Regions from separate parts of the Janthinobacterium sp. GW821-FHT03C08 genome, predicted to be linked through region 4. Evidence: predicted binding sites of a transcription regulator. Region 4 holds the regulator's gene; each other region holds the start of a gene.
What was found. Region 4 encodes FNR, which switches genes on or off when oxygen is low (the NO sensors DNR and NnrR bind a similar motif). Its sites were predicted from a motif close to TTGATNNNNATCAA; they were not measured.
Positions count from the first base shown of each region.

Region 1 (7,724 bases), on a different contig from region 4:
AGGTCCCAGGTCTGGAAGAACGGGCCCCAGTCGATATAGTTGGCCAGGGTGGCCAGGTCGACGTTTTTAAAGACGCGGCGGCCGATGAACTTCGGTTTCACGGGCGTGCAGGCGCCGTCGAAGGGCACGACCATCTTGTTGGCGCGGGCCTGGGCCAGCGGCAGGATGGGCAGGGCCTTCTTGTTGGCGTGCTGCTCGCGGATGCGCGCGTAGTCGAGTTCGATGTCTTCCACGTATTTGTCGCGCTGTTCCGGCGTCAGCAAGGATTGCGCTACGGACACGGAACGCGAAGCGTCCGGCACGTAGATCACGGGGCCGTCGTAGTTGTGGGCGATTTTCACGGCCGTGTGGGCGCGGCTGGTGGTGGCGCCGCCGATCAGCAGGGGAATCTTCATCATGCGGAAGTGTTCGTCGCGCTGCATTTCCTTGGCGACATACGCCATTTCTTCCAGCGACGGCGTGATCAGGCCGGAAAGACCGATGATGTCCGCGTTTTCCACCTTGGCGCGCGCGAGGATTTCCGAGCACGGCACCATCACGCCCATGTTGACCACTTCGAAGTTGTTGCATTGCAAGACTACCGTGACGATATTCTTGCCGATGTCATGCACGTCGCCTTTCACGGTCGCCATGATGATCTTGCCCTTCGGCTTGGCGACGATGCCCGTGCGCTGTTCTTCCAGCAGTTTTTCTTCCTCGATGAACGGGATCAGGTGGGCCACGGCCTGCTTCATGACGCGCGCCGATTTCACCACTTGCGGCAGGAACATTTTACCTTGGCCAAACAGGTCGCCGACCACGTCCATGCCGGCCATCAAGGGGCCCTCGATCACGTGGATGGGGCGGCCGCCATTGTGCAGCAGTTCCTGGCGCGCTTCTTCCGTGTCTTCCACGATGAATTGCGTGATGCCGTGTACCAGCGCGTGCGACAGGCGCTCCTGTACCGTCCCTTCGCGCCAGGCCAGGGTTTGCGCCTCGGCCTTGCCGCCCGCCTTCAGGGTGCCGGCAAATTCGATCATGCGCTCCGTCGAGTCTTCGCGGCGGTTCAGCACCACGTCTTCCACGCGTTCGCGCAATTCCGGGTCCAGGTTGTCGTACACGCCCACCATGCCGGCGTTGACGATGCCCATGGTCATGCCGGCCTTGATGGCGTGGTACAGGAAGACGGTATGGATGGCTTCGCGGGCCGGATCGTTGCCGCGGAAACTGAAGGATACGTTCGACACGCCACCCGAGATCTTCGCATACGGCAAGTTTTCCTTAATCCAGCGCGTGGCGTTGATGAAGTCGACGGCGTAGTTGTTGTGCTCTTCGATGCCGGTGGCGACGGCAAAGATGTTCGGGTCGAAAATGATGTCTTCCGGCGGGAAGTCCAGGGCATCGATCAATAAATGGTATGCGCGGGCGCAAATCTCGATCTTGCGCTCGAAGGTATCGGCTTGCCCCTTTTCATCGAAAGCCATGACGATGACGGCCGCGCCGTAGCGGCGGCACAGTTTCGCCTGGCGCAGGAATTCTTCCTCGCCTTCCTTCATGGAAATGGAATTGACGATGGCCTTGCCCTGCACGCATTTCAGGCCCGCTTCGATGACGGACCATTTCGACGAGTCGACCATGATGGGCACGCGCGAGATATCGGGTTCGGAGGCGATCAGGTTCAAAAAGCGCGTCATGGCCGCCTGCGAATCGAGCATGGCCTCGTCCATGTTGATGTCGATCACCTGCGCGCCGTTTTCCACCTGCTGGCGCGCCACGGACAGGGCTTCGTCGTATTGCTCGTTGAGAATCATGCGCGCAAACGCCTTCGAGCCCGTGACGTTGGTGCGCTCGCCCACGTTGACGAACAGCGATTCGTCGTTGACGACGAACGGTTCCAGGCCCGCCAGGCGCAAGTCGTGCGACGGGGCCGGCACCGTGCGCGGGGTGTTTTTCGACAGCAACGCGCCGATGGCGGCGATGTGCTCGGGCGTGGTGCCGCAGCAGCCGCCCGCCATGTTCAAAAAGCCCGCGTCGGCGAATTCGCGCAGCAGGGCGGACGTGTCAGCCGGCAACTCGTCGAAGCCCGTGTCGCTCATGGGGTTGGGCAAGCCCGCGTTGGGGTAGATGCAGACAAACGTGTCGGCGATCTTCGCCAGCTCTTCCGCGTACGGGCGCATCAGGGCCGCGCCCAGGGCGCAGTTCAGGCCGATCGTCAGCGGTTTCGCGTGGCGCACGGAATGCCAGAAGGCGGGCACGGTCTGGCCCGACAGGATGCGGCCCGAGGCGTCCGTGACGGTGCCCGAAATCATCAGCGGCAGGCGCGCGACGCCGGGGTTTTGTTCGTAGAACAGGTCGATGGCGAACAGGGCCGCCTTGCAGTTCAAGGTATCGAAGATGGTTTCCACCAGCAACACGTCGGCGCCGCCCTCCACCAGGCCCTGCGTCTGCTGCAGGTAGGCCGCCACCAGCTGGTCGAAGGTGACGTTGCGCGCGGCCGGATCGTTGACGTCGGGCGAGATCGATGCCGTCTTCGGCGTGGGACCCAGGGCGCCAGCGACGAAGCGCGGCTTGTCCGGCGTGGAATATTTATCGCAGGCGGCGCGCGCCAGCTTGGCGGCCTGCACGTTCATTTCATAGGCCAGGTGGGCCATGTGGTAATCGTCTTGCGCGATCGTCGTGGCGCCGAAGGTATTCGTTTCGATCAGGTCGGCGCCGGCGGCCAGGTAGCGCTCGTGGATTTCCTGGATGATGTGCGGCTGCGTCAGGGTCAGCAGCTCATTGTTGCCCTTGACGAACAGTTCGCGCGCGCCGCTGTCGGCCGGCGCGGCGAAATCGATGAAGCGGCCCGTGGGACCGCCCCGGTAGGCTTCCTCGTCGAGCTTGTATTGCTGGATGATCGTGCCCATGGCGCCGTCGAGGATCATGATCCGCTGCGCCAGGATGGCGCGCAAGGTGGCTTCGGTCGGGGACATGGCGGGGATCACGGTATCGTTCATTTCATGCTTTCAATAGGCAAACGGGCGGCGGCGCGGCGGCAAGACATTGCGAGGCGGTTGCGGGCCAGCAGGATCAGCTGACGGAGAGTGCCGGCCGGGTAGGGCAGGCAGAAGGTGGCAATCGCCTGATTTCACCGGGGTCTAAAATTATACGGCATCAGGCTGCTTTGGTTTTGGGCAAAAGCGGCCGTTCGCCACGCAGCGGCCGTTCCTGCAACACCGGCAGCCATCCTTCGCCGCCATCACGGCGGTATTCCCCCGCTTTTCCCGCTGATTCCAAAAATTACATTCTCGAAAATCTTACTGAAAACGTTAATTCTTCCAGCAAAGTTGGCGAGAAGGCATGTCCTCTAGCTTGTGGATATATTTCCACAGTATTTGATCCGGCCGCAATTTTTTTTCATGAATCGAATGGCAATAAGCATATCTGGAAACAATCTTGATTTGAAACAATGCAGAGGGAGACGAATAATGCTCACAATAAAAATTGCCAGGTAGATATTTTAATTATTATCAAAACCAATTGAATCAAAAGCATTAATAGTTGTCTTTCGGAATTGAAGTCACGGATAATATTGGTTCCTCGAAATTAAATTCTCACCAAAAGTCACCAATATGTCACATTTCCCGCGTGTCTCATCCGGCCTGGCGCTGTTCGAACATGGTTGCCGGCCATGAAAAACCATTTGCTTGTTGCATTGTTTCTCATGCTGGGTCTGTCCGCCTGTGGTGGTGGCGGCAGTAGTGGCGGCGACACGGTGGTGGCAACCACGTCGGGCAGTCCCGTCGTGATTCCCGCCGTCACGGCCGTTGCGGCAAGCAACGTCGCCGTGGGCGGCAGCGTCGTGATCACGGGGACGAACCTGAGCCGCGTCACGGCTTTCCAGGTGGGCGGCGTGACCGTGGCCACGAGTGCCGTCAGCGAGACGAGCGCTACCTTGATCATGCCGGGCGTGCCCGTGTCAGGCGCCTTGAGCCTTGTCAGTGCCAGCGGCACGGCGGCCAGCAGCTACAGCGTGAACGTGTATGTGCCGCTGAGCATCAGCAGCGTCGCACCGGCCACGGGCGGCGTCGGTTCCAGCGTCACCATCGCGGGCAGCGGCATGGGCGCCGTCACGGCGGTGCAATTCGGCAGCGGCGCCTCGGCCGTCCCGCAGAGCCAGGGCGCGGGCAGCGTGACCGTCCTCGTGCCGGCGGGTGCCGCGACGGGGCCGCTGACGGTGCGCGGTCCCTACAATGACGTCGCCAGCGGCGACACGTACACCGTGCTGGCCAGCGTGACGGTGACGTCGATCAGCACGGCCATCAGCGGCCAGGCGATGTCGGTGACGGTGCAGGGCACGAACCTCGACCAGGTCAGCGCCGCCTCCGTGGGCGGAACGCCGGCGACCATCGTCAGCGCCAGCAGCAGCCAGCTGGTCCTGTCCGCGCCGGCGTCGGCGACGGGCAATGTGATGCTGTCGGCCGCGTCGCGCATCGCCGTGAATGCGGGCACGGTGTCGGCGTTTACCCTGGGCAGTATTGATTTTGCGCAAGTGCTGAACCTGAACGCCAGCGATACGGCCCTGCGCCTGACGCGCGGCAAGGCGGCCGCCGTGCGCGTGTCCGTGCTGGGCACCCAGGCAGGACGGAGCAGCCCCATCGTGACCTTGAGCGCCACCTCTGCCACTGGCGGCAACCTGGGCAGCGTCGCCATGAGCGGCCCCGCCATCTTGCCAACGGAAAAAAGCGATTACAGTTTCAGCGGCAACTTCAGCGGCGTCTTGCCGGCGGCCTGGATCTTGCCCGGCGTGCGCGTGCGCGTCACGGCCGTAGGCAACGATGGCACGCAGGTGAGCCAGGAAGCGGCGCCTGCCGTGGCCAGCGCGGCCAAGATCCGCCTCGTGCTTGTGCCGCTCAGCACGGACGATGGCGTGGCCCAGCTGCCGGACGCCGAAGTGATCCGTGCCGCCCTGATCCGCGTGTATCCGTATGCGGCGGAAAATATCAGCATCACCACGCGCGCGCCGCTCAGCGTGCCGGGCAGCAGTACGGCCGACAGCTGGTGGAGCAACACCTTGCCGCTGGTGGAGGATGCGCGCATCCGCGAAGACAGCGGCGCCTATTATTATGGCTTCGTGCCGAAAATGTCCGTCGGCCGTTCCGCCGGCCTAGCGTACATCAACCAGCGCACCAGCGGCAAGGACTTCACCTCGGCCATCGGCCTCGATGTCCGCTACGGCAGCACGGCGTCGGTCGATCCCTTCGGCAATGGCTGGCCTGAATGGCTGACGACGCTCGTGCATGAGCTGGGCCACAACCACTCGTTGCAGCACGTCGCCTGCGGCGGCCCGGCCGATCCGGCCACCGATTATCCGTATGCGAATGGCAATCTGGGGCCGCAGCCCCTGTATAACAGCAGCTATGACGGCAGCATCGGCCAACTGAGCAAGGCCGCCTATGGCGCGGGCACGCCGATGAAGGACGTGATGAGCTATTGCAGCGGCGCCTGGTTCTCCGACTACAGCTATGCCCGGGTGCAGCAATTCCTGGAAAAACGCAGCGCGCAAGGCACGGGCGGCAATGTGCTGGCCGCCAGCGTGTCCGCTGCCGAGCATGGCTACCTGACCATTTCCGGGCGCATCACGCCTGCCGGCGTGGGGCTGCGTCCCGCCGTTGCCTCGTCGGTGCGCATCGGCGATGCTGCCAGCGGCAGCGGACACGCTTATACCTTGCGCGTGGTGACGGCGGCGGGACAGACTATCGACTTGCCCTTCGATGCCGTCACCCTGGCCGACCACGGCGGCAGCGCCATGAGCCATTTCCGCGTCAGCTTTGCCAACCCGGGCGACATCAGCGACGTGCAAGTCTTGGCAAAAGGCAAGGCATTAGCCAAGCTGGAGCGCCCTGCGCGCCGCAGCCAGGCGGCGGCCAACGATGCCAGCTTTGATGCCACGCAAACGGGCGGCAAGCTGGCCCTGGCCTGGAATGCCCAGGCGGAACCGTACGCCGCCGTGCTGCACGTGGCCGCCGATGGCCGCAAGACGGTGGTCGCCAGCGGCTTGACGGGCGGCAACGCCAGCGTCGACGTGAGCGCCTTGCCGGCCGGCGGCCGTTTCGAGGTCAGCCTGTCGTCCACCCTGGGCGCGCGCCTGATGAAGGTCTCGCGCCGCTAGGCGACGCAGCCGGATGCAAAAAGGGCTTGCCGCGGCAAGCCCTTTTTTATAGGCACCGGCATGCGTGCCGCATCAAACGAAACGCTTGCCTTCCAGCGGGAAACCCTTGATGAAGTCCAGCGCGGGCAGGCGCTTGCCGCCCGGTTTTTGCAGTTCCGTCAGGCGCAGGGAACCGTTGCCGCAGGCCACGATGATGCCGTGCTGGGCGTCTGCCGCCAGCACCTGGCCGGGCGCTTCCTTGCTGTCCGCTTCGAGCACGTCGGCGGCCCAGATCTTGATGGTGACGCCATCGACCTGGCCGCAGGCGCCGGGAAACGGGTTGAAGGCGCGGATTTTCAGGCCCAGTTCCAGCGCCGGTTGGCTGAAATCGAGCGCCGCCTCGTCCTTGGCGATTTTCGCCGCATAGGTGACGCCCGCTTCCGGCTGCGGCACCGCTTCCAGCGGTTGCTGCTGCATCTTGCGCAGGGTTTCGACGATCATCTTGCCGCCCAGGCTGGCCAGCTTGTCGTGCAGGGTGGCGGTGGAATCGCCCGCCTCGATGGGCAGGCGTTCGACGGCCAGCATGGGGCCTGTGTCCAGGCCTTCTTCCATCTGCATGATGGTCACGCCCGTCTCGTCGTCGCCGGCCTCGATGGCGCGGTGGATGGGCGCCGCGCCGCGCCAGCGCGGCAGCAGGGAAGCGTGGATATTGATGCAAGGCTTGATGTCGAGCGTGCTGCGCGGCAAGATCAAGCCATAGGCGGCCACCACCATCACGTCGTAGTCCGTGGCCAGCAGGCGCGCGTGGGCCGCCTGCGCCTCGGCGGCGCGCTGCGGGTCCTTGCTGTCCATGCGCAGCGACAGCGGCTGCAGCACCTCGATGCCGTGCGCCTGCGCGTACTGCTTGACGGCCGAGGCGTGCAGCTGCATGCCGCGTCCGGCAGGACGGTCGGGCTGGGTCAGCACCAGCGGGATCTCGAATCCCGCCTCGTGCAAGTCCTTCAGGGCCGTGGCGGCGAACTCAGGCGTGCCTGCGAAGATCACTTTCATATTATTCCTTGACGTGAGGTGCGCAGGCCCGCGCCGGAGGCGCCAGGCTGGCGTGGTGTTACGACTACTGTTGTTGCTTAGTCTATCAGCAGTGGCTTAGAAACGGCGGTTCTGCGCGCGCAGGCTCGCTTCGCGCTCGAGGCCGCGGATTTCCTTGATCATCTTGGTCTTGATGCGGTTGCGCTTGAGCGGCGACAGGTATTCGACGAATACCTTGCCCAGCAGATGATCCATCTCATGCTGGATGCAGACGGCCAGCAAGCCATCGGCTTCCAGTTCGAACTGCTTGCCATGGCGGTCCAGGGCGCGCACCTTGATGCGGGCCGGGCGCTCGACGCCGTCGTAGACGCCGGGCACGGACAAACAGCCTTCGTCGTAGACCTGCTTTTCTTCGCTGGCCCAGGTGATTTCCGGATTGATGAACACTTGCAGCTGGTTTTTTTCTTCGGTGATGTCGATCACCATCATCTGGATATGCTCATCGACTTGCGATGCAGCAAGACCGACGCCGGGGGCGTCGTACATGGTTTCGGCCATGTCGTCGATCAGGGTTTGCAGGCGCTCG
Region 1 covers NZ_JBWKUP010000011.1:52,171-59,894, forward strand. The annotation lists gene metH (methionine synthase) at 1-2,975, opposite strand, end outside; gene AC07VL_RS17010 (IPT/TIG domain-containing protein) at 3,683-6,130, shown strand; gene fmt (methionyl-tRNA formyltransferase) at 6,203-7,159, opposite strand; gene def (peptide deformylase) at 7,256-7,724, opposite strand, start outside.
Region 1: a site for FNR is predicted at 3,415-3,428, ahead of AC07VL_RS17010 (IPT/TIG domain-containing protein). Genes of this name have one in related genera too.

Region 2 (7,724 bases), on a different contig from region 4:
AGCAAGCCCTTGACGGCGCTGCGGCGCGGGCCCGCCTCGTCGAGCGCCTGGCGCGCCGGCTCGCCCGGCAAGTGGCGGAATTCGGCGCTGACGGCTTCCACCCTGCGCCAGGCGGCCCGGTGAGCGGGAGACGCCGCATGCCAACGCTCCCACGCTTGCCGGTCGGCGGGCGCCACGTCATCCCCGCGCAGCACGGCGAACCATTCGGCCGCCTCCTGCAGGATGGCGTAGTCGGCCGGCGCCTGGCGCAGCGCGGAGGCGGACTCAGGCGGCATCATCCATGCACAGCATGCATTGCAGCATGGCTTGCGCCATGTATTTTTTCACCATGCGCTCCGATACTTCCAGCTGGCCGGCGATCTGCGCATACGTCAGCCCGTCGAGCTGCGCCAGCAGGAAGGCCTGGCGCGCGCGCGGCGACAGGGTATCGAGCATGGCATCGATGCGGTACAGGGTTTCGACCAGCAGCGCCCTCTCCTCGGGCGACGGCGCCGTCAGCTCGGGCCGGCTGGCCAGCGCGGCGAGGAAGGTGCGCTCCAGGGTCAGGCGGCGCCAGTGGTTGACCAGCAAGCCGTTGGCGACCGTGCTCAGGTAGGCGCGCGGTTCGCGCAGGCCGTCCGCCGACTGCGTGGCCAGCATGCGCACGAAGGTGTCCTGCGCCAGGTCCGCCGCACCGTCGCGGCAGCCCAGCTTGCGCCACAGCCAGTGATACAGCCAGCCATGGTGGCTGGTGTACAGGTCGCTGAAGCTATCGAGGGAGGGAGAAATGGTGGACACGGGCAAACGGACAAAAGGGCTGCCGGACTTGCCTGCCAAGTGGGTCAGCCGGTATCAGGAATTCATGCTCAGGAATGCTGGATCATTTCATGATCACGAATGAGAATGATTTTTATTTTCACACAATTTCACTGCGATGTAAATTATCAATGTCATCATTTTCAAATTCCGTGGCGATTTTGCGCCGCCCCGGACATCCCGCCATTATTTGCGAATGATTCTCGTTTGCGATACTATAGCAGCCTTCACCACCCCTGCCATGCCGTCCGACGCCATGCATGGCTGCGCTATCGAAAGCCGATTCATGACCACCTCCCCTACCCTGCACCGGCCCCAGCTGCGCGCCAGCGCCGACGCCGCGCCCGAAGCGCACCAGCAGCGCCAAGCTGCCGCCGCATCGCCGCGCCGGCACTGGAACTGGAAGCAGGTCTGGTTTCAACTGCACTGGTTCATCGGCATCACGGCCGGCACGGTCCTGGTGATCATTGGCCTGAGCGGCGCCACCCTGGCCTTCAAGGATGAGCTGCTGGACCTGATGAACCCCGGCGTGCGCCACGTGCCCGTGGAAACGCGCGCGCCGCTGACGCCGGGCCAGCTCGCCAGCATTGCCGCGGCCGAACACGGCCAGCGCGTGGCGTCCATCACCATGTATGCGAAAGCGGGCGCGGCGCCCCGTTTATTCTTTGCGCCGAAGCATGGCCAGCGGCGCGGCGAGTCCATTTATGTGCACCCGTACACGGGCGCCACCCAGCCGGCGCTGGCGGGCGCGGAATTTTTCGAATGGACGGAATCGCTGCACCGCTGGCTGCTGCTGCCCCGCGATCCGGGCCGGCAAGTGGCGGGTGCGCTGGCCCTGTGCCTGCTGGGCCTGGCACTCTCCGGCCTGTACCTGCGCTGGCCGCGCCGCCCGCTGGACTGGCGCACGTGGCTGACGTTCGACCCGGCCCTGAAAGGCCGCTCCTTCCTGTGGAATCTGCACGCCGTGGCCGGCACCTGGTGCCTGCTCGTCTACGTGGCGCTGACCCTGACGGGCATCTACTGGAGCTATGACGTGGTGCGCGACAATATCGACGCCTGGGCCGGCAAGCCGCCCCGCGTGGCACAGGCGCCGGGCAAGAAAGGCCCGCCGAAAGAGAACAAGGAAGCGCCCGCCGTCGACGTCGGCCCGGCCTGGAACAGCTTCCAGCAGCACGCCCCCGGCTGGACCCTGGCCAGCGTGCGCCTGCCCACGCGCCCGGACGAAGCCGTGCAATTCACGTGGCTGGCCGCCGACGCGCCGCACGAGCGGGCGCGCAGCCGCATGGACATCCTGCCGGCCGACGGCAAGGTGACGGATAACGCGCCGTACAGCCAGCAGGGACTGGGGGCGCGCCTCGTCAACATCATTTATCCGCTGCACATGGGTACCTACTTCGGCTTGCCAGGACGCATCATCGTCACCCTGGCCAGCCTGGGCCTGCCCCTGTTCGCCATCACGGGCTGGATGCTGTACCTGGGCCGCCGCAAGGCGAAGCGGGCCGTGCAGGCGCAGCGCGCCATGCTGGCCGGCACGCCCGGCAACGCGGGCACGGGCTTGCCCACCCTCGTCGCCTACGCCAGCCAGTCGGGCCAGGCCGAGCGCCTGGCCCTGGAAAGCGCGCGCGCCCTGCAGCAGGCGGGCGCGGCCGTGGACGTGCAGTCGCTGGACCAGTTCGATCCCGCCCAATTGCGCCAGTACGAACGGGCCTTGATCGTCGCCAGCACCTTTGGCGAAGGCGAGGCGCCGGACGGCACGCGCCGCTTCGCGCGCCTGCTGCAAGCCACACCGGGCACGCCGCTGGCGGGCCTGGAAGTGGGTGTATTGGCCCTGGGCGACCGCCATTACAGCGCCTTCTGCGGCTTTGGCCATGCGCTGGAGCAACAACTGCACGCGCTGGGCGCCACGCCACTGTTCCCGCTGATCGAGGTGGACAAGCACGATCCCGCCGCCCTGGCCGCCTGGTCGCAGGCACTGGCCCGCTGCAGCGGCAGCGCCATTGACGCCATCGGCGTGCAGGAAGAAGCATCGTATGACACGTGGCATCTGACGGGCCGCGTGCTGCTCAACCCGGGCAGCCTGGGCGGCGAACTGCACGAAATCACCCTGGCCGGCCCGGCCGGCGCAACGTGGGAAGCGGGCGCGCTGGCTGAAATCATTCCCTGCAATGCGGATGGCAGCGATGGCGACGGGGATACTGCCCACCATGCACCGCGCAGCTATTCCATCGCCTCGATGCCGGCCGATGGCGCGCTGCAATTGCTGGTGCGCCAGGAAACCCATGCGGGCGGGGACAATCAGGGCCATGGCCTCGCTTCCGGCTGGCTCACGCGCTTCGCCCCGCCGGGCGCGGCCATCCGCTTGCGCCTGCAAGCCAACCCCGGCTTCGCCCCTGCCCTGGCGGACGTGCCCTGCATCTATATCGGCAACGGTTCCGGCCTGGCCGGCTTGCGCGCGCACCTGCGCGCGCGCCAACGGGCGGGACTGGCCCGCAACTGGCTGCTGTTCGGCGAACGCCAGCAAGCTTTTGACAGCATCTGCGGCGCGGAGTTGCAGGGCTGGCTGGACAATGGCCACCTGGCGCGCCTGGACCGCGTCTTCTCGCGCGACGGCGCCGGGGACCAGCGCGAATATGTGCAGGACCGCCTGCGCGCCAACGCAAATGAACTGCGCGACTGGCTGGCGCAAGGCGCCATCGTCTGCGTGTGCGGCAGCCTGCACGGCATGGCGGCCGGTGTCGATGCTGTGCTGCAAGAAGTGCTGGGCCAGGATGGCGTCGACGCTCTGCTGGCCGCCGGCCGCTATCGCCGCGACGTGTATTGAGCTACATCAAAGCACCTTGCCTGCCGCCGCCCTGTGTGCGGCGGCGAACGGTGAAAAACCGCCACGGGACTAGAGTGGGCACATGGTGGCAAGCGTGCCGCCCCACCCATCAGTTGCGAGGTCCCCCATGAAAAACCCCTGGATGAGCATGTACCTGAGCGCCGCCAACCGCATCGCCAATACGGCGCGCGGCCAGGCCACGGCGGCCGTCAAGCGCGAAACGGCCAAGAATACGCGGCAGCTGACGCAAGTGTGGTTCGACTCCTTCCTGCCGGCGGCGGGCCAGCCGCGCAAGCGCCGCAAGGCCAGGTAAGCGGGCGACGGGCAGGCACACTGGTGCAGTGCATCACAGCAACTAGTTGAAGTTTCAATCAAATGAACTAAACTGCAAGCATGGTAGTAAAGATATGAGCACGCGATTGAAGTGACCGGCAGGCGCCGCACCCCCGCGCCGCCACCGGCTCATCAGGAGACGACCATGTTGACGCTCAAAGTGCTGCTCTGCCTTGCCCTCTCGGCGCTGCTGCTGATACCGCTGGTATTGCGGGATGCCATGCAGACGTCGGCCGGGCAACAGTTGCAGGTGCCGAACGTGGATGCGCAAGGCATGTGGGCCCGCTGGCCCAAGCAATAAGCCTGCGCGGGGCTGAAAAAACGCCGCCGGCTGCATTGCCGCGCCGCGCAGCACAGTCGTGTTGCCGTCGGCACGGCGCCTTGCCGGCAGTGTCTTTCGGCGGCACCCGCCAGTTGCCCGTCAAGGGTTAGCATCGTTGAAACCGCTTTGTTGCGGGTGGGACAGTGTTCCCTGGCTCCCCTGCTCCAGCTTGCTTCTTCCCCGCCTTTCTTCACCATACTTTTGATCCAGATCATGGATTTACCGCGTTCCTGCGCCCACACTGGAACAGCCCGGCTCGCATCGGGACGGGTTCAACGGGGAGGTTTGGCATGCATGATTCGCATTGGAAAGAAGAGATGGCACTGGGCGTGCCCGCCATCGACGAGGCGCATGAAGCGCTGTTTCTGGAGCTGGGGCGGCTGTCGCAACTGGGCGACCAGCATTTCAGCGCGGCGTTCCGCGACCTGATCGCGGCCGTCGAGCGCGATTTTCGGGAAGAAGAAGACTTGATGGAGGAAATCGGCTTTCCTTCGCTGGCCAACCACCGCGAACAGCATGCGCGCGTGCTCAGCGGCCTGCACCATGCCTGGGCCGCCGTCGACGAAGGCGACCTGGCACAGGGACGCCACGCGCTGTCGCTGTTGCCGCAATGGCTGATCTTTCACCAGGCCACCATGGACCTGGCCCTGGCCGCGGCGCTGGAACTGGCGCAGCGCCAGCCCCAGTAAGCGCCGTCCGCGCCCGTCCTACAGCAGCAGCACGGCAGCCTGCTCGGGCAGCACGACGCGATAGTGGCCCGGGTATTTGTCTTCGCCATCGAAGATCTTGCAGAACACGGGCTGGTTGATGTCGTTGACGGCCGGCTCGTTCATGGGCAGGGTGGCAATCAGCTGCTCGCCATCCATCAGGCGCAGCGCGCTGCCCGTCTCGGCCGCGCAAAAGGCCAGTGCCTGCACCTCGCTGGCGAACGGCCGCTTGTACCACGGCGTGATGGCCCGCACGGCGCGCCGGGCGTCGTGCAGGACCTGGCCGATGCGCGTGACATTCCATGCGTCGCGCGCGACCGAGGGCTGGATGACGATGTTCGCCGTCAACTCTCCCTTGCCCTTGTTGACGAGGAAAGTACCGTCCTGGGCCGCGATATCGTCATTCAGGGGCACGACGAACACGCCCCCTTCCGACACCTTGATGGGAATCGGCGGGCCATTGCCCTGCAGGGCCACGCGCACGTCGTCGATGGTGGCGCTGAGCTTGGCGGGAATCAGGCGCAAGGCCATGACCACGTTGCCGCTCGACACTTGCCACACCTTCCTGGCCGTCAGGTAGCTGTCGCGGTAGGCCGTGAAACGTATGCGGGGCGGCTTGGCGTCGCCATTGGCCGTGATCGTCACCGTTTGCGGCGGCAACGCTTCCGCCGCAGAGGCGGGCTCGCTGGCCGGCGCGGCGGCGGGCGGCGCGGCCTCGCCGGCGGCGGAGGCCGCAGCACTGGCGCTGGGCGGCGACGCGGGAACAGCCGGCGGCGGCGCGTGCTCCTGGGCCTGGCCCAGCGAGACGACACACCACCACCCTGCACAGGCTATCCATGTACGCATGCAATTCTTTCAAATAGGAAAATATTTTGTCAGCGTCTGCATTATCGCAGAAGCCCCGCCAACGCGCCGCCAACGGCCGGCATGCACTCTTCTGATGCGCACGCTTGCTTAATTGGCAAATAGCCCATATATTGATAATGATTCTTATTCACTAAATGTGACAGGCATCGCACGCACGTCCCTCCCGCGCCCCGCGCCGGAACCGCTATCCGAGCCAGACCCCGGGCCAGCCTCCCGCCATCCCCCAGCTACTGCGCCATGCGCCAGACGAGATAGGAACCCTCACGACTAAAAATATGCCAGGAAAATGATGCAATCGACTACCGTCTTCTCTTCTTCGCGCCAGCCCGCCTTGCGCCCTCTCCCCCGCCTGCTGCCGGCCGTCCTGCTGGCCCTTGCCGCCGGCGCGTCCCTGCCGGCCCGGGCAGCCGATGCCGCGCCAGCCGACGTGACCATCCCCGCCGTCACCGTGCTGGGCCAGTCGACGGCCAGCACGGAAGGCACAGGCTCCTACACGGCGGGCGAGGCGCGCAGCGCCACGCGCATGGACCTGTCCCTGCGCGAAACGCCGCAATCGGTCAGCGTCATCACGCGCCAGCTGCTCGACGACCTGGGCGCCGTGCGCCTGGACCAGGCGCTGGCGCAAACGACGGGCATCCAGGTAGGCCAGAACGACACGGAGCGCACGACGTTTTATGCGCGCGGCTTCGGCATCAACAATATCCAGATCGACGGCATGCCACGGGGCGGCAATGCGCCACTGCAAGATACGATCCTGTACGACCGCATCGAAGTGATCCGTGGCGCCACGGGCCTGATGGGCGGCAAGGGCGACCCGTCGGCCACCATCAACATGGTGCGCAAGCGGCCGACGAAGACATTCCAGGCCAGCGCCGGCCTCATCGTCAGCCGCTGGAACGACCAGCGCCTGGAAGCGGACGTCTCCGGCGCCCTGGACGGGGAAGGCAGCGTGCGCGCCCGCGCCGCCCTGGCCTGGCAAAAGCGCGATTCCTACCTGGACATGTACCACGAACGCAAGACGGTCGGCATGGCCATCCTCGAGGCGGACTTGCGCCCCGGCACCCTGCTGACGGCCGGCGTCGACTTCCAGGACAACCAGCCCACGGGCGCCACCTGGGGCGCCGTGCCCTACTGGAATGCGGACGGCAGCCTGGCGAACTTGCCGCGCAACACCAGTTTCACGACGCCGTGGAGCACCTGGGCCAACCAGCAGCATACCGTGTTCACCTCTCTGTACCAGCGCCTGCCCGGCAACTGGAATCTGCACCTGGGCTATGCGCGCACGGAAAGCACGAACCGCACCACCGTCGCCTACGCGGGCGCGGGCCATCCCGACCCCGCCACGGGCGAAGGCATGCGCCTGTGGACGGGCGCCTGGGGCCCGGGCAAGAGCACCGGCGACAATTTCGACCTGTACGCCAGCGGGCCGTTCATCTTGCTGGGACGCAAGCACACGGCCATCGTCGGCTGGAACGGCGGCAACCAGCGCGCCCGTTCGCTGGGCGGCGAGGCGGAAATCGCCTATCCGGACTTCATCCCCGACTACCGCAGCTGGACGGGCAATATTCCCCGCCCCGTCTTCCACGCGGATGGTTCCCACACGGAAACGGTCACGCGCCTGGCGGGCGCCTACGTGGCCACGCGGCTGAGCCTGGCCGACCCGCTGCACCTGATCATCGGCGCGCGCAGCAGCACCTACCGCACGGACACGCGCAGCTACGATACCCGGGGCGCGTACACGGGCAGCGCCGACTTTGCGGAAACGCGCAATGAAATCACGCCCTACGTGGGCGCCGTGTTCGACCTCAACCGGCATTATTCCGCGTATGCCAGCTTTACCCAGCTGTTCAATCCGCAGACGAGCAAGGACCGCAACGAC
Region 2 covers NZ_JBWKUP010000007.1:115,718-123,441, forward strand. The annotation lists gene AC07VL_RS11455 (FecR domain-containing protein) at 1-278, opposite strand, end outside; gene AC07VL_RS11460 (sigma-70 family RNA polymerase sigma factor) at 265-777, opposite strand; gene AC07VL_RS11465 (PepSY domain-containing protein) at 1,082-3,616, shown strand; gene AC07VL_RS11470 (hypothetical protein) at 3,744-3,929, shown strand; gene AC07VL_RS11475 (hypothetical protein) at 4,095-4,250, shown strand; gene AC07VL_RS11480 (bacteriohemerythrin) at 4,562-4,960, shown strand; gene AC07VL_RS11485 (hypothetical protein) at 4,979-5,824, opposite strand; gene AC07VL_RS11490 (TonB-dependent siderophore receptor) at 6,135-7,724, shown strand, end outside.
Region 2: a site for FNR is predicted at 4,473-4,486, ahead of AC07VL_RS11480 (bacteriohemerythrin). Genes of this name have one in related genera too.

Region 3 (7,724 bases), on a different contig from region 4:
GCAGTTCGATGCAGAAGTCATGCACGGCTTGCTCGTCGTCTTGCAGAGCCAGCGGCGCGCGCCGCTGCGCGATGGCGTCCACGGCCGCTTGCGCGATGCCGTTCTGCACGGCCAGCGGCGCGTGGATGGCCCACTCGACCTGCTGGTCCCACTGGCGCGCCGTCACGAGGATGGCCAATTCCGACAGGCGCGTGCCGATGGCGCTGCGGTAACGCAAGTATTCTCCCATGCGCTGCGCCGTTTCCATCAGCTCGGGGCTGCGGATCAGGGGCACGAAGGGGCCATACAGGGCCCCGCGCGGGCCGTCGATGATGGCTTGCGCAGCGGCGCGCTGCTGGACGTCGAGCTGGTCCAGGGGCAGCGGCGGCAAACGGTCGATGTCGCTACCGGCCATCAGGCGGTCCAGGCGACGACGTCCTGCTGCTGCTCGCCCAGGCCGGCGATGCCCAGGCGCAGGCTGTCGCCTTTTTTGAGGAAGCGCTGCGGCTTGCGGCCCTGGCCCACGCCCGGCGGCGTGCCCGTGGCGATGACGTCGCCCGGTTCCAGGGTCATGAATTGCGACAGGTAGCTGACGATTTGCGCGACGGTAAAAATCATGGTTTGCGTATTGCCAGTCTGCATGCGCTTGCCGTTGACTTCCAGGTACAGGTCCAGGTCTTGCTCATCGATGACTTCATCGCGCGTCACCAGCCACGGACCCACGGGGCCGAAGGTGTCGCAGCCCTTGCCCTTATCCCACTGGCCGCCCCGCTCCAGCTGGAACGAGCGCTCGGAAATATCGTTGACGACGCAATAGCCGGCCACGTATTTCAGCGCATCGTCTTCGCTCACGTACTGTGCGCGCGTGCCGATGACGACGCCCAGTTCCACTTCCCAGTCCGTCTTTTTCGAGCCTTTCGGCAGCACGACATTGTCGTCGGGACCGTTCAGGCAGCTGATCGCCTTCATGAAGACGATGGGTTCGGACGGGATCGGCATGCCCGCCTCGGCCGCGTGGTCCGCGTAATTGAGGCCGATGCCGATGAACTTGCCGACCTTGGCCAGCGGCACGCCGAAGCGGGGATTGCCGCGCACCAGGGGCAGCGTCTTTTCGTCGAGCTTGGCCAGCTTGCGCAAGGCCTTGTCGGACAGTTGCGCGCCGTCAATATCGGCAATCACGCCGGACAGGTCGCGCAATTTGCCTTCTTCATCGATCAGGCCCGGTTTTTCCTTGCCTGGACGTCCATAACGAACGAGTTTCATAGTCTTCCTTGGAGTTGATCATTGCCGCTGTGCAGGCTGCCATTTTACCGGATGGTCTGGCGCACCTGCAGGGGGCCATGAAAAACACGGGAATCAGGCCATGCCTGCGCAGGGAGACGGCATGTCGCGCCCTCAGGGCACGGGCTTGCCGCCGGCCACGCCCAAGGGGGCCACGCGCGCAAAGGCCACCTCGCTGGCGCGGCTTTCCGTGACCGTGAATCCCTTGCAGTCCTGCGCTGCCAGGCACTGGAACGTCACCAGGCCGAATGGCCAGGGGCCAACGAAGCTCTGCTTGCCGAATGGCGCCAGCGCGATGTCGCCGCGCGCATAGCCCAGCACCACGCTGCCATCCCTGGCCGTGACGGTGTAGAGCGCATGCAATTCGTCGCTGTAGTATTCCCCCAGCAAAGGCTGCAGCTCCTGCGCGGACAGCCGGGCGGGCGCAAGGCGCCTGGCCCGCACGGCCCGCGCGTTACGCAGCCAGGTGCCGCCGCCGATGACGCCGTCCGCATCGGGCGCATCGAAACGGAAGCTGGCGTTGCTCAACTTGACGAAAAACTCGCGCTCGCCGGCCGGGTAGAACTGCATCTTGTCGTCGCCCGCCGTCCAGCCGAACAGATGGTCTTGTTCCCTGACAAAGGTGATCGCCGAACCGTTTTCCAGCGCGTAGGTGCCCAGCAGGGCATCCATTCGGGCGGGCGCGAGCGGCACCTGCACGCCGTCCGAATAAGTGGGCAAAGGTTTCGGCAAGGGTTCCAGCTGGCCATCGAGATAGATGTCGGCGATGCGCTGGCCCAGCCGGCTGGCTTGCACATCGGCACCGTTCGCGGCGACGATGACCGTCAGCCGTTGCTGGGGAAAGTGGGCCAGATAGCTGCGAAAGCCGGCATCGGCGCCGCTGTGATCGATGCTTGTCAAGCCGCGGTACGTGCCGACCTCGACGCCGCCGCCATAGCCGGTAGGCTTGCCATCGTTGAAGACAGCCGATGTTTGCATCTGCGCAAGCAAGGCAGGGCCACCGACCCGGCCATCGTCGAAATTGTTTGCCCACAGCACCAGGTCATCGGCCGTCGTCAACACGCTGGTGGGGCCGACCGTGGAATACGACAGGGCAACACCGGCATAGCCGCCCGCCGGCGCCGGCTGGTAAGACTGCGCGCGGCGCGCCACCAGGGTGGCATATTGCTCACGGAAAACGGTATGCCGCATGCCGAGGGGCTCGAAGATGCGTTCCCGCGCAAACTCGGCCAGCGGCTTGCCGGACACCTTCCGGACGATGGCCGCCAGCAGCGTGTAGCCGGTATTGTTGTAGGCGAAATCGCTGCCGGGCGCGAAATTGAGGGCGCGCTGGCGGCGCACGAGGCGCATCACATCGTCGTCCGTGATGACGTCGTCCATGCGCCAGCCCGCCATCACCAGCAGATTCCACTGGTCGCGCAAGCCGCTCGTGTGGCTCAGCAGGTGTCGGATGCGTATCGTCTGGCCGAAGTCCGGCAGTTCGGGCACATACTTGCGCACGTCATCGTCGAGTGACAGCTTGCCCTCCTGCGCGAGCAGCAGGATCGCGAAGGCGGTGAACTGCTTCGACAGCGAAGCGACGTGGATGGGGGTCAACGACGTCATCGCGCGTCCCTGTTCGATGTCGGCCATGCCGACATTGCCCCGGTAGACGACGCGGCCATCCTGCACCACCAGCACCGCGGCGCCCGGGGAATCGGGCCGGTCCCATCTGGCAAACAGGGCGTCGACCAACTGCCCCCGGGCGGCATCCTGGCTAGCCGACGGCACTGCGGGACTGGCCCAGGCGGACGGCGGCAGCGCCAGCAAAGGAAAAACGAACGCAAGATATGGGAGTAACTTCATGTCGATAATTTCTCTACGGAAATGATTGATAGCGGGGATTGTATAATATTTAATTATCAAAAAATACAAAATATTGATGCACCAGCGAAAGATTGATGCCGCGGGCGGCAATCGGCGGATGGCAGGCGACGGCGCGGGCGAAGCCGGCCTGCCAGCAAGGGTGCGCAGGGGGCAACTGCAATGGCAGGGCAGGATGGTTCCTTGCCCGGTGACGGGCACGGCGGCCAGCGTGGCTAGTCGTCCTTGGCCTTGAGCATGGCCGCCGTACCGGCCCGCAGCGCGCCCGAAGTGCGCGCACGCTGGCGCATGAAATACATCGCCGGGCCCGGCAATTGCAGCGCCACCAGCACGCCGAACGCCGCCTGGTAAGCCTGGGCGGGGTACTGCTGGTGGCTGTTCAGGGGCCAGCAGCCGAGGACCAGTCCGAAACCGGCCTGCACCAGGAAGGCTCCCGTAAAAATGAGCAGGTTCAGGCAGGTGGCCGCCCTGCCCGTCAAACTGGCCGGCATGCTTTGCGCGACGATTGCATACTCGAGTCCCGTGACCGTGCCCAGCAGGGTGAACAGGACGGAGAGCAGGGGCAGGCTGGGCACGGCATTGCACGCCATGGCCACTTGCGCGCCGACAAACAGGACGATGCCGGTGGCGGCAACCTGCATGGTGTCGATGCCGCGCCGGCCCGCCCATTCCGTCAGCATGCCCATGCCGATGGCGCCAAAGATGACGGCAGCCATGCCCAGGTACAACAGATACGCCACGTTATCCTCGGACAGGCCGCCCACGTCGGCCAGCCAGCGCCCTATCCACAAGCCTTGCACGCCAAAAAACACCGTGTGCGGCAACAGGATCAGCGCGATGGTGCGGCGAAATTGCGCGTCGGCATATACGCTCCAGACGCTGGCCTTGCTGGCGGCCGCGGTCGGGACAGGCATGGCGGGCGACAGCAGGCGGATCAGCAAACCGATGGCCAGCGCCGCCAGCGCCAGCCCCAGGAAGACGCCGCGCCAGTCCGTGTAGTGCAGTGCCAGCTTGACGGGCATGGTGGCCGTGGCCGCGCCCAGGCCGCCGACGGCAATCAGGTAGCCGTGCACGGAAGGCAGGCGCGACGGCGCGATGGCGCACGAAATCGCTTTCACGGCGGCCATGAAACAGCCGCCCAACCCCGCCCCCATGAGGGCGCGCGCCCATATCAGCTCGGCAAAACTGTGGCCCCGGCTGAACAGCCACACGCCCAGTGCCGCCAGCGCCATCAGCCAGGCTTGCACGGCGCGGGGGCCGTAGCGGTCCAGCGCCATGCCGACCGGCAATTGCACCAGCGCAAAGGCAAGAAAGAAGGCACTGGTCAGCAGTCCCAGCTGGGCTGGCGTCAGGGGCACGGCGCCCAGCAGTTCGGCCGTCAGCACGGCATTGACGCCGCGCAAGAGACAAGACAGGTAGTGCCCCAGCGCAAACGGCAGGAAGACCAGGCAAAACACGGCCACGCCGGAGCGGGCTGGCGCGCCGGCGGCGTGCATGTTCAGGCCGCCTGCGCCAGGCGGATGACCTTGTGCGGCAGCTGCGGTACAGGCTCATCCGTCTCGAAGAAAAATTTATCGTGGCCAAACGCCGGCTGCAGATGGTCCATCCACGTCGCTTCCGCATCGAACTTCGCATAGAACGGCCGGCGCACCCAGTCCGGGTTACGCGCCTGCAAGAATTGCAGGGCAAACAGTTTCTCGCCATTGATGGTGACGATGCCATCGATGACGATCTTGCCGGGAAAAGCGCTCATGGACGGCCCCCGCACCGTGCGCGACAGGCCGGACACCATCTGGTAGGCGGCCTGGAAAATCTCGTGCGCCTTTGCCAGCGGCAACTCGAAATAACCGCGCGGCCCCGTGTCGCGCTCGACGAACATGTAGTACGGAATCGCCCCCAGGCGCGTGCCCGTCTGCCACAGCTCGGCCCAGCTTTTCGGGTCTTCATTGATGTGGCGGATCAGCGGCCCCTGCATGCGCAGGGTGGCGCCCGTGGAGACGATGCGCTTGACGGCTTGCTGCGCGATGTCCTGGCGCAACTCGACGGCGTGGCTGTAATGGCCCATCACGGCCAGGTTCTTGCCCGCCTTGACGATGCGCTCGAACAGGCGCAGCAAGTCGTCCGCGTCGCGGTCCGAGACGAAGCGCTGCGGCCAGTACGCCACCGACTTGGTGCCGATGCGGATGTTCTGGATGTGTTCCAGGCCCGGCTCCAGCAGCGGCTCCAGGTAGGCAGCCAGCTGCCGCGTGTTCATGATCATCGGATCGCCGCCCGTGATCAGCACGTCGGTCACTTCCGGATGCAGTTTCAGGTAGGCGGCCAGTTCATGCGATTCGCGCGCATCGAATTTCATGTCGTCCATGCCGACGAACTGGGGCCAGCGGAAACAGAAGGTGCAATAGGCGTGGCAAGTCTGTCCCGCGCTGGGGAAAAACAGCACCGTCTGCGCATATTTGTGCTGCAAGCCACGCACGGGGGCATCGTTGACGCGGGGCACGTTATGCGTCATCTGCCCGGCGGGATGGGGATTCATGCCCAGGCGCAAGCCATGCACATAGGCATCGATGGCGGCCTTGTCCTGTTTGACCAGCACCAGGTCGCGCAAGTGCGCGTACTGCTCCGGCGGCAGCATGTCGCGGTGGGGAAAGACGAGGCGGTAGATGGGATCGTCCGGAATGTTGTTCCAGTCGATCAGCTGATCGAGCACATATTCGTTGGTGCGAAATGGCAACACATGCGACACCACTTGCACGGCTTCGCGCTGCTCTTCCGGCAGCCAGGCCCACTGCCGCGCCTGCTGAATGGTTTGCCGCGTATACGGCTTGAATTTGGATGGGAACGGCTCGGTAATGAGTGCGGACACGGTCGGCTCCTTGCCAGTAAATGACGATAACTTCCACGAAATCAGCCCAACATCAGACTATCTCGCCCTGTTTGAGTGCACGCCACGTCACGCGGCATGCTGCGAAAGTCATCATAGTTCTTGCCGCAAGGAACCAAATTGCCACACATCAACAAGCGCTGCGATATGCCGCAAGCTGCCTTCAAGCAACACCTTAGTTTGTTCCATCGCAACTTGATGCCAGCCACACCGACGTAAATTACGACTTGGCAACACATCCCTCGATCTCAAAGGAGTTTTCATGAAACGCTTATTCACGGGTAGCCTGCTGTGCCTGGCATTTGCCAGCGCCAGCGTCAGTGCCGCGGTCGAACCGACGGAAAAAGACGCCATCGCCATGGCCGAACGGGGCGCCGCCTTCATGAAGGCGCATGGCAAGGAAGAAATGATGAAAAAGATCACGGCGAAAGATCCCGATTTCGTGCAGGGTTCGCTGTATGTGGACATGCGCGACATCAAGACGGGCATCGTGCTGGCCCATCCCATCAATCCGTCCATCGTCGGCAAGGACCTGACGGACGTGCCGGATGCGAATGGCAAGAAATACCGCCGTGAAATCATCGAACTGGCGCAAAAACAGGGCAAGGGCTGGGTCGACTACCAGTACAAGAATCCCACCAGCGGCAAGATCGAGCCCAAGACCACGTACATTTTGCGCGTCAACGACGTGGTGCTGGAAGCGGGCATCTACAAGAAATAAGCCCTCCCGGCGCCGTGCGGGCGCGGCAGCTGGCCGCTGCGGCGCCCCCGGCGTGTACAGTCCCACTGGCAGGAGTCAGACATGCTCAATCGACTACGCATCGGACCAAAATTACTGCTGGCGCCCGCCCTCGTGCTGCTGCTGCTGATACTCAGTTCCAGCGGCGCCTGGTATGGCATGGTGCGGCAAAATGCTTCGCTGGAAAACATGGTGCGGGTGCGCATCACGCACCTGAAGGCGGCTTCCGACGTGGCCGGTGACGCCAAGCATGTACACGGCAATATGTACCAGTTGCTGTCATGGACCAATGGCAGCTTCGCCAAGGCCCGTATCGATGCGCTGGAACAACAGATCAAGGCGCGCCACCTCGCCATCGGCAAGCAGCTGACGGCGCTGCGCAGCACGGCCACGGGCGCCGAGCGCAGCTTGCTCGATGCGGCCATCCAGGCCCTGTCCGGCTACCGCAACGCGGTGCTGGAAACCATGGAAATGGCGCAGATGGACCAGTCCATCGCCACCAATTCCATGCAAAAGGCGGAAACGCAGTTCGTCCAGCTCAGTACGCAGCTGGCGCAACTGTCGGCGCTGGAAACCACGCTCAGCAGCCAGGCGCACGCGACGGCCAGCGCGGAATTTCGCAGCCTGGGCTGGAGCATGCTGCTGACCGTGCTGCTCTCCATCCTCGTTTCCATCGTCGTGACCATGCTGGTGCGGCGTGCCATGCTGGGGGAAATCCGCGGCATCGCCGACGCCGTGCAAGACCTGGCGGCCGGCAAGCTGACGGCCGGCGCGCCCAAGCAGGGCAGCGACGAAATCGCCGACACGTCGCGCGTGCTGGACCAGACCATCGCCAACCTGAACCAGACCTTGCGCACCATCATGGATGCCGTGCAATCGATCGACACGGCCTCGCGCGAAATTGCCAGCGGCAACCTGGACCTGTCGGCGCGCACGGAAATGCAGGCCAGTTCGCTGGAAGAAACATCGAGCGCCATGGAA
Region 3 covers NZ_JBWKUP010000003.1:378,370-386,093, reverse strand. The annotation lists gene AC07VL_RS06210 (carboxymuconolactone decarboxylase family protein) at 1-394, opposite strand, end outside; gene AC07VL_RS06205 (fumarylacetoacetate hydrolase family protein) at 394-1,242, opposite strand; gene AC07VL_RS06200 (serine hydrolase domain-containing protein) at 1,375-3,105, opposite strand; gene AC07VL_RS06195 (MFS transporter) at 3,339-4,619, opposite strand; gene AC07VL_RS06190 (KamA family radical SAM protein) at 4,622-5,986, opposite strand; gene AC07VL_RS06185 (cache domain-containing protein) at 6,267-6,725, shown strand; gene AC07VL_RS06180 (methyl-accepting chemotaxis protein) at 6,807-7,724, shown strand, end outside.
Region 3: a site for FNR is predicted at 6,125-6,138, ahead of AC07VL_RS06190 (KamA family radical SAM protein). Genes of this name have one in related genera too.

Region 4 (7,724 bases):
CTACCTGGCGATGGGTATGCGTATGGCTTACCCAGCTGGCGTTCTACGGCTTGCCGTGGTTGACCTGGAATGGCAGGCAAGCCCTGCTGTTCGATTTGACCACGCGCAAGTTCTACATTTTCGGCGTCGTGCTGTGGCCCCAGGATTTCATCTACCTGGCGGCCCTGCTGATCATCTGTGCGTATTTGTTGTTCCTCGTCACGGCCATTGCCGGGCGGGTATGGTGCGGGTTCTCTTGCCCGCAAACGGTATACACGGAAATCTTCCTGTGGGTCGAACGCCACATCGAGGGCACGCGCAGCGCGCGCATGGCCCTCGACAAGCAGGGTCCGTCCCTGCGCAAGGCGTTCAAGAAGACGGCCAAGCACCTGGTGTGGGGCGCCATCGCCCTGTGGACGGGCTTTACCTTTGTCGGCTACTTCACGCCGATCAAGGAACTGGCGCAGGCGGTGACCACCCTCAATTTCGGTCCCTGGGAATGGTTCTGGGTCTTGTTCTACAGCCTGGCAACCTACGGCAACGCGGGCTGGCTGCGCGAGCAGGTGTGCAAGTACATGTGCCCCTACGCGCGCTTCCAGAGCGCCATGTTCGACCAGGATACCCTGATCATCACCTACGATGCCAAGCGGGGCGAACCGCGCGGCGCGCTGAACAAGAAGGCGCCCGATGCCAAGCTGGGCGACTGCATCGACTGCACCCTGTGCGTGCAGGTGTGTCCGACCGGCATCGATATCCGCAACGGCCTGCAGTATGAATGCATCGGCTGCGCCGCCTGCGTGGATGCCTGCAACAGCGTGATGGACAAGGTCGACCGGCCCCGTGGCCTGGTACGCTACAGTACCGACCATGCGATGGAAAACAACTTCAACTCGCAGCAGATCCGCCGGCGCGCCATGCGCCCGCGCGTGCTGATCTACACGTCCATCCTGGCCCTGATCATCATCGCCGTGTGTACCTCGCTGGCCCTGCGCACGCCATTGAAAATGGACGTGATCCGCGACCGCGGCTCCATGGGACGCGAAGTGGAAGACGGCATGATCGAGAACGTCTACCGCCTGCAGATCATGAACACCTCGGAGCAAAGCCAGCATTTCAGGATCAGCGTCTCCGGCCTGCCGGGCCTGACCCTGCTGACGCGCGACGAAGTGACCCTGCAGCCGACGGAAACCCTGGGCTGGCCCATCCGCCTGCGCGTGCCGCACGGCGTGGGCGAGAAGGGCTCGAACAAGATTGCCATCGAACTGCAATCGCTGGACGACCCGTCGCTGCATGTGCGGGAAAACGCGGTGTTCATCGTGCCGCGGTAATGTAGGAAGGCCAATCCCCGCATGGGGATTGGCCGCTTAAACAGGAGAATAAAATGTCCGACAGTCTGAAACTGCAAGCCCCCGTGGCGCCCTGGTACAAGCATCGCTGGCCATGGCTGCTGATGGTCGGCCCCGGCCTGTCCGTCGTCGTCGGCAGCTGCATGGCGTATATCGCGTTTACGCAGCCGGACGCGCTGGTGGTGGGCGATTATTACAAGCAGGGCAAGGCCATCAACCAGGACTTGCGGCGCGATACGGTTGCCAGCAACCTGGCGATGGATACGCGCCTGTCCTACGACGTGGCGCAGGCGCGCCTGAGCGGCGCCGTGCACAGCTTCGGCAAGGCTTACCAGGCGCCCTTGCAGCTGCACCTGGCGCATGCGACGTTGCCGGAGAAGGATATCAGGCTGCTGGTGCAGCCCGATGCGGCCGGCAATTTCTCGGTGGCCCTGCCGATGCTCGAGCGCAGCCGCTGGCAGGTGCTGGTGGAAAACGACAAGCGCGAATGGCGCCTGTCCGGCATCTGGACCTGGCCCCTGCAGCGCAGCATCGCGCTGCACGCGGACGAGGAACTGTAGGCCTATTTACAAGTATCCGTGCCGGCCGTAATGGCTTTCAATTTCGCGGGCTGCAGGATTTCAATTTCGCGATTAGAGACGCGCAGCCAGCCTTCCTTCTTGAATTTCGACAATAAACGGCTGACGCTCTCGATGGTCAGTCCCAGGTAATTGCCGATTTCCTCGCGCGACATGCGCAGCTGGAACTTGCTGCCCGAGTAGCCCCGCGCCTCGTAGCGCGACGCCAGGTTGACGATGAAGGCGGCAAAGCGCTGCGTCGCCTGCATATTGCCCAGCAACAGCATCACGCTTTGCTCGCGCGTGATTTCCTGGCTCATCATGCGATGGAAATGCCGCAGCAGCGTGGGCATATTGCCCAGCAATTGTTCCAGGCTGGAAAACGGGATTTCACACACTTCGCTGTCTTCCAGCGCCACGGCATTGCAGTGGTGGCGGTCGGCGCTGATGGCGTCCATGCCCAGCAGTTCGCCAGCCATCTGGAAACCCGTCACCTGTTCTTCGCCGCCTGGATTGATCTGGTACGTCTTGAAGTGGCCCAGGCGGATGGCGTACAGGTTCTGGAACGAGTCGCCGATGCGGAACAGCGAGGCGCCGCGCGCGACCTTGCGGCGGCGGCCGATGATCTGGTCGAGCCGGTCCATGTCGCCCACGTCGAGTCCCATCGGCAGGCACAATTGATGCATGCTGCACGTCGAGCAGCGCGCACGCAACGCTTCCACGTTCACGGCGGGCACGGCTGGAGAGAGTAGCGCTTCTGTCATGTCAGACCCTTTTAGAAAATGCAATAACAAGTTTACTGCATAGTGCGTTGCCATGTGCCAATTTCACGGCAATTCACCGTAATTTCGCTGAATAAACGACGTCCGGCATTTAATTTTATGGCAACATCGTCAAAAGCCCGTTCCAGCGCGGAAAATTACGCGGCCTGCGCTTGCCAAGTTGAAGTATTGATAGGAAAATTCCTGACAGCATTATCTGCCGCCTGTGCCTCCGGGTACTCAAAGGAAATCATGAAGCCTCTCGGCATTAAAGCAAAAGTCGCGCTGGCCACCAGCCTGACCTCGATCGCCATGATCGCCGTGGTCACCGTGGTGCAGGTCAAGCACATGCGCGACGATTTCACGCAAGTGCTGCTGAGCCAGCAAACGGCGCTGATCGAGCGCACGGCCGAGGAACTCGACGACAAGCTGGCCATGCTGCTCGACATCGTCACCCAGACGGCGCGCCACCAGCCGCCCGCCCTGATGGCCGACGCCGGCGCATTGCGTGACTACTACACGCAGCGCACCATGCTGGCCCTGTTCGACGACGTGCTCGTGCTCGATACGCAGGGCAAGGTGGTGGCCAACGTGCCCGAGGTGCAGGGGCGCAACGGCACCGACGTAGCCGACCGCGGCTATTTCCAGACCGTCATGCGCACCAAGCAGGCCATGATCACGGAACCGATGCTGGGCAAGACCAGCCATTTGCCCATCGTGCAGATGGTCGCCCCCGTGCTGGACAACAACGGCGAGGTGGCCGGCATCGTCATCGGCGTGCTGCGCCTGTACAAGGACAACATGCTGGGGCGTTTGCGCACGGCCAAGGTGGGCAAGAGCGGCTATTTTTTCATCCTCACGCGCGAAGCCGTGCCCCGCTACGTGCTGCATCCCGACCCCAGCCGTTTGCTGCAGCCGCGCGCGGCGGGCGCCAACGTCGTCACCACGCAGCTGCTCAAGGAAGACGGCGAAGGCAGCATGGTCAGCACCAACAGCCGCGGCATCACGGGCGTCAACAGCTTCAAGCGCTTGAAGTCGGTGAACTGGCTGCTGGCCGCCTCGCTGCCCGTGGCCGATGCCTTCGAACCATTCGACGGCGTGCTGTCGCGCCTGGTGCTGTGGAGCATCTGCGCCTCGCTGCTGGCCGCGGCCGTGCTGGGCTGGGTGACCGTGCGCCTGCTGTCGCCCCTGGTGCGCCTGCGCGACACGCTGCTGTCCCTGCGCGCCTCGGGCAAGCGCTTTACCCCCGTGCCGGTGCAGCAGCGCGACGAGATCGGCGAACTGACGGAGGCGTTCAACGGCCTGATGAGCGAGCGCGACCGGCTGCAGCAGGAGGTCGAGACGCGCGCCCTGGAGCTGGAGCAGGAACGCGACCGCGCCGAGGCGGCCAACCGCGCCAAGAGCGACTTCGTCGCCAACATGAGCCATGAAATCCGCACGCCCCTGAACGCCGTGCTGGGCATGGTGTATCTGTTGGGAAATACCAAGCTCAACATCGAACAGCGCAAGTACCTGACCATGGTACGCGTGGCGGGGCAGTCCCTGTTGGGCATCCTCAACGATGTGCTCGATTTTTCCAAGATCGAGGCGCGCCGCATGGACTTGTCGCCCGTCGAATTCGACCTCGACGAGGTCATGAATACGCTGGCCACGACGATGACCATGAACGCGGGCGAGAAAGAGCTGGAGCTGGCCATCGCCGTCGAGCCCGACGTGCCGCGCCGCCTCGTCGGCGACGCCCAGCGCCTGCAGCAAATCCTCGTCAACCTGGCCGGCAACGCCATCAAGTTTACCGAGAGCGGCGAAGTGGTGGTGGCCGTCAGCCTGGCCGAGGGCGACACTGAACAGGCCTGGCTGCGCTTCGAGGTGCGCGACACGGGCATCGGCATGACGGCCCAGCAGCAGGCCCAGCTGTTCACGGCCTTTTCGCAGGGCGACCAGAGCATCACGCGGCGCTTCGGCGGCACGGGCCTGGGCCTGGCCATCAGCAAGCACCTGATCCACATGATGGGCGGCGAAATCGCCGTCGCCAGCAGCGAAGGCAAGGGCAGCCGCTTCTGGTTCAGCGTGCCGTTCGAGGTGCTGGCGCCGCCGGCCGAAGCGCGCCGCACGCCCACCCTGGGGCCGCTGCGCCTCCTGGTGGCCGACGACAACCGCACCACGCGCGAGCTGATCGTCAAGCTGATCCATGCCTGGGGCTGGGATGCGGACGAGGTCGATTCGGGCTTTGCCGCCATCGAGCTGTACCGCGAACGCCTGGCGCAGCAGCAGCCCTACGACGTGGTGCTGGCCGACTGGCACATGCCCGTCATGGATGGCCTGGCCACGGCCAAGGCCATCCGGCAAGCCGCGTCAGGCCAGCGCCAGCCCATCGTGGTGATGGTCAACGCCTTTGCGCGCAACCACCTGGAGGAAATCTCCAGCGCGGCCGAGGCCGATGTCGTGCTGATGAAGCCCATCACGGGCTCGAGCCTGTTCGATGCCCTGCACCAGGCGCTGATCGCGCAGAACGACGGCGGCGAGCAGCGCATGCTGCACCAGCCGCTGGGGACGGAACTGGCCGGCGTGCATTTCCTGCTGGTGGAAGACAACCATTTGAACCAGGCCGTGGCGCGCGGCATCCTCGAACACATGGGCGCCACCCTGGACGTGGTGGGCGACGGCTTGCAGGCCGTGGAACGGCTGCGCACGGAAGCGCTGCGCTACGACATCGTGCTGATGGACATGCAGATGCCCGTCATGGACGGTTTCAGCGCCACCCAGCTGATCCGCACGGAGCTGCGCCTGCAGCTGCCCGTGATCGCCATGACGGCCGGCGTGCTGGCCTCCGAGCGCGAACGCTGCATGTCGGCCGGCATTACCGATTTCATCGCCAAGCCCGTCGTGGTGGAAGAGATGATGGAAGTCATCCTGCGCCACCTGCCCAAGCGGCCACCGGCGCAGCCGGCCAGCGCCGCGCCGCCCGCCGATGACGAGGTGTTTACCATGGCGCCGCTGATGCGCGTGATGGGCCGCGATGCGAAAGGCCGCGGGGTGCTGCGGCGCATGGTGGAAGATGCTCTGAACAAGGGCATGACGCCCGTGCGCGACGCCGAAACGGCCTTGCAGGCGGGCCGCCACAGCGAGGTGGCGCGCATCCTGCACGGCTTGCGCGGCTCCGTGGGCACCCTCGGCACGAAACGCCTGATCCGCGCCGCCTTCGCTACCGAGGAAGCCATCGACGCGGGCCGCCACGACGAGGTGGCGGCGCTGCTGTCGGGGGCGGGGGAGGAACTGCAACTGGCGCTAGCCGCGGCGCGCGAATGGCTGTCCAGGCTGGAGGATTAGGCTCGTTTGAACCCAACAGATAAAGGCCGGGGTCATACCTTCAGGGTACGCCCCCAGTCCTTGCTTTGGGTTTAGGCGGGCACGCCCAGGATCACGCTGGACGCCTTGAAGATGGCCGTCACGCTGCTGCCGATGGCGATGCCCAGGTCGGCGCTGCTCTGGTTCGTGATGATGGCGGCAATCGTGCCGCCGCGCGACAGGTCCAGCACCACTTCCGTGTTGACGGCGCCCGTCTGCACGCGCGTGACGGTGCCGGCCAATTGGTTGCGCGCCGAAAAGCGCGCCCCTGCGCTGTCGGCCACGAGGATGATGGACGAGGCCTTGATCAGCGCAAACGCTTCCGCGCCGGGCGCCAGGCCCAGGCTGGCGCTGCTGCCCTGCGTGACGACGGCTACGATATGCTGGCCGCCCGGCAATTCCAGGGTGACTTCATCGTTGACGGCACCCTGTTTCAGTTCAGCAACTTTGCCCAGGAATTGATTGCGTGCGGTGGTTTTCATGGCCATTCTCCGTATGAGTAAAAGATCGTCGGCGATGCCTTCCGCCTGGCTGCCCAGCTGGCGCAGGTAGCGGGCATGCTCGCGCTCGATGATACGAAAATTGTCGACCAGCTGGCGTCCCCGTTGCGTCAGCCGCGTGCCGCCGCCGCCCTTGCCGCCCGTCAAGCGCTCGACCAGCGGTTCGCCAGCCAGGTTGTTCATGGCGTCGATGGCGTCCCAGGCCGCCTTGTAGCTCATCTTGACGAGCTTGGCCGCCTGCGTGATGGAGCCGCACTCGGCGATGGCGCCCAGCAATTCCACGCGCCCGGCCCCTCCCAGGTGCTCGCCGCCCACCGTCATCCATACCGAGCCCTGCAGGCCGATTTCCGCTGTCGCCGATTTATCCAATGCGTTCACCCAATGCCGTATTTTCTTCCATGCTGTCAATTTGACCGTCGCGCAAGTAAAGCACATGTTCGCCCAGGATGCGCGCATCCTCCGGATCATGGGTGATCAGGATCATGGGCACGTCCAGGCGCTGCTGCCACTGGCTCAGTTCCAGGCGCATTTTGACACGCAGGGCCGGATCGAGGGCGGCAAACGGCTCGTCGAGCAGCAGCGCGGCCGGTTCGGCCACGAGCGCCCTCGCCAGCGCCACCCTTTGGCGCTGGCCTCCGGACAACTCGTCGGGGAACTGGTGTGCCAGTTCCTGCAAGTGAAACGCGTCCAGCCAGTGATCGACCTTCTGCAGTTTTTCGCGCGCGCGCGGATTGAACCAGCCGCGCGCCAGGCCGAAGCCCACATTCTGGCGCACCGTCAGGTGCGGGAACAGGGCGTAGTCCTGGAACAGGTAGGCCACGTTGCGCTGCTGCGGCGGCAAATTGATGCCGCCGGCCGAATCGAACAGGGTGCGCCCGTTGAGGCGGATATGGCCTGCGTCCGGGGTGAAAAGTCCGGCAATGGCTTTCAGGGTCATGCTCTTGCCGGCCCCGGACGGGCCATACACGGCGATGCGCTGGCTGTGCGACGTGCATTGCACGTGCATGTCGAAACGGCGTTTGCCGGAGCGCAAGGTGGCGCGGAGGTCGAGGTCGAGTTGCATGGGCGTCATTTGTGAACGATGCGCCCGGGCGCCAGGCGGCCAGCCGACAGCAGCACCACGATACACACGATGGAGGTGATCAGCACGAGGGTGTTGGCGACGTCGTCCTGGCCCGCCTGCACGGCTTCATACACGGCCACGGACAGGGTCTGCGTCTTGCCGGGAATGCTGCC
Region 4 covers NZ_JBWKUP010000009.1:240,019-247,742, reverse strand. The annotation lists gene ccoG (cytochrome c oxidase accessory protein CcoG) at 1-1,307, shown strand, start outside; gene AC07VL_RS15140 (FixH family protein) at 1,361-1,885, shown strand; gene fnr (fumarate/nitrate reduction transcriptional regulator Fnr) at 1,888-2,646, opposite strand; gene AC07VL_RS15130 (response regulator) at 2,896-5,970, shown strand; gene AC07VL_RS15125 (TOBE domain-containing protein) at 6,042-6,809, opposite strand; gene AC07VL_RS15120 (sulfate/molybdate ABC transporter ATP-binding protein) at 6,850-7,551, opposite strand; gene modB (molybdate ABC transporter permease subunit) at 7,557-7,724, opposite strand, start outside.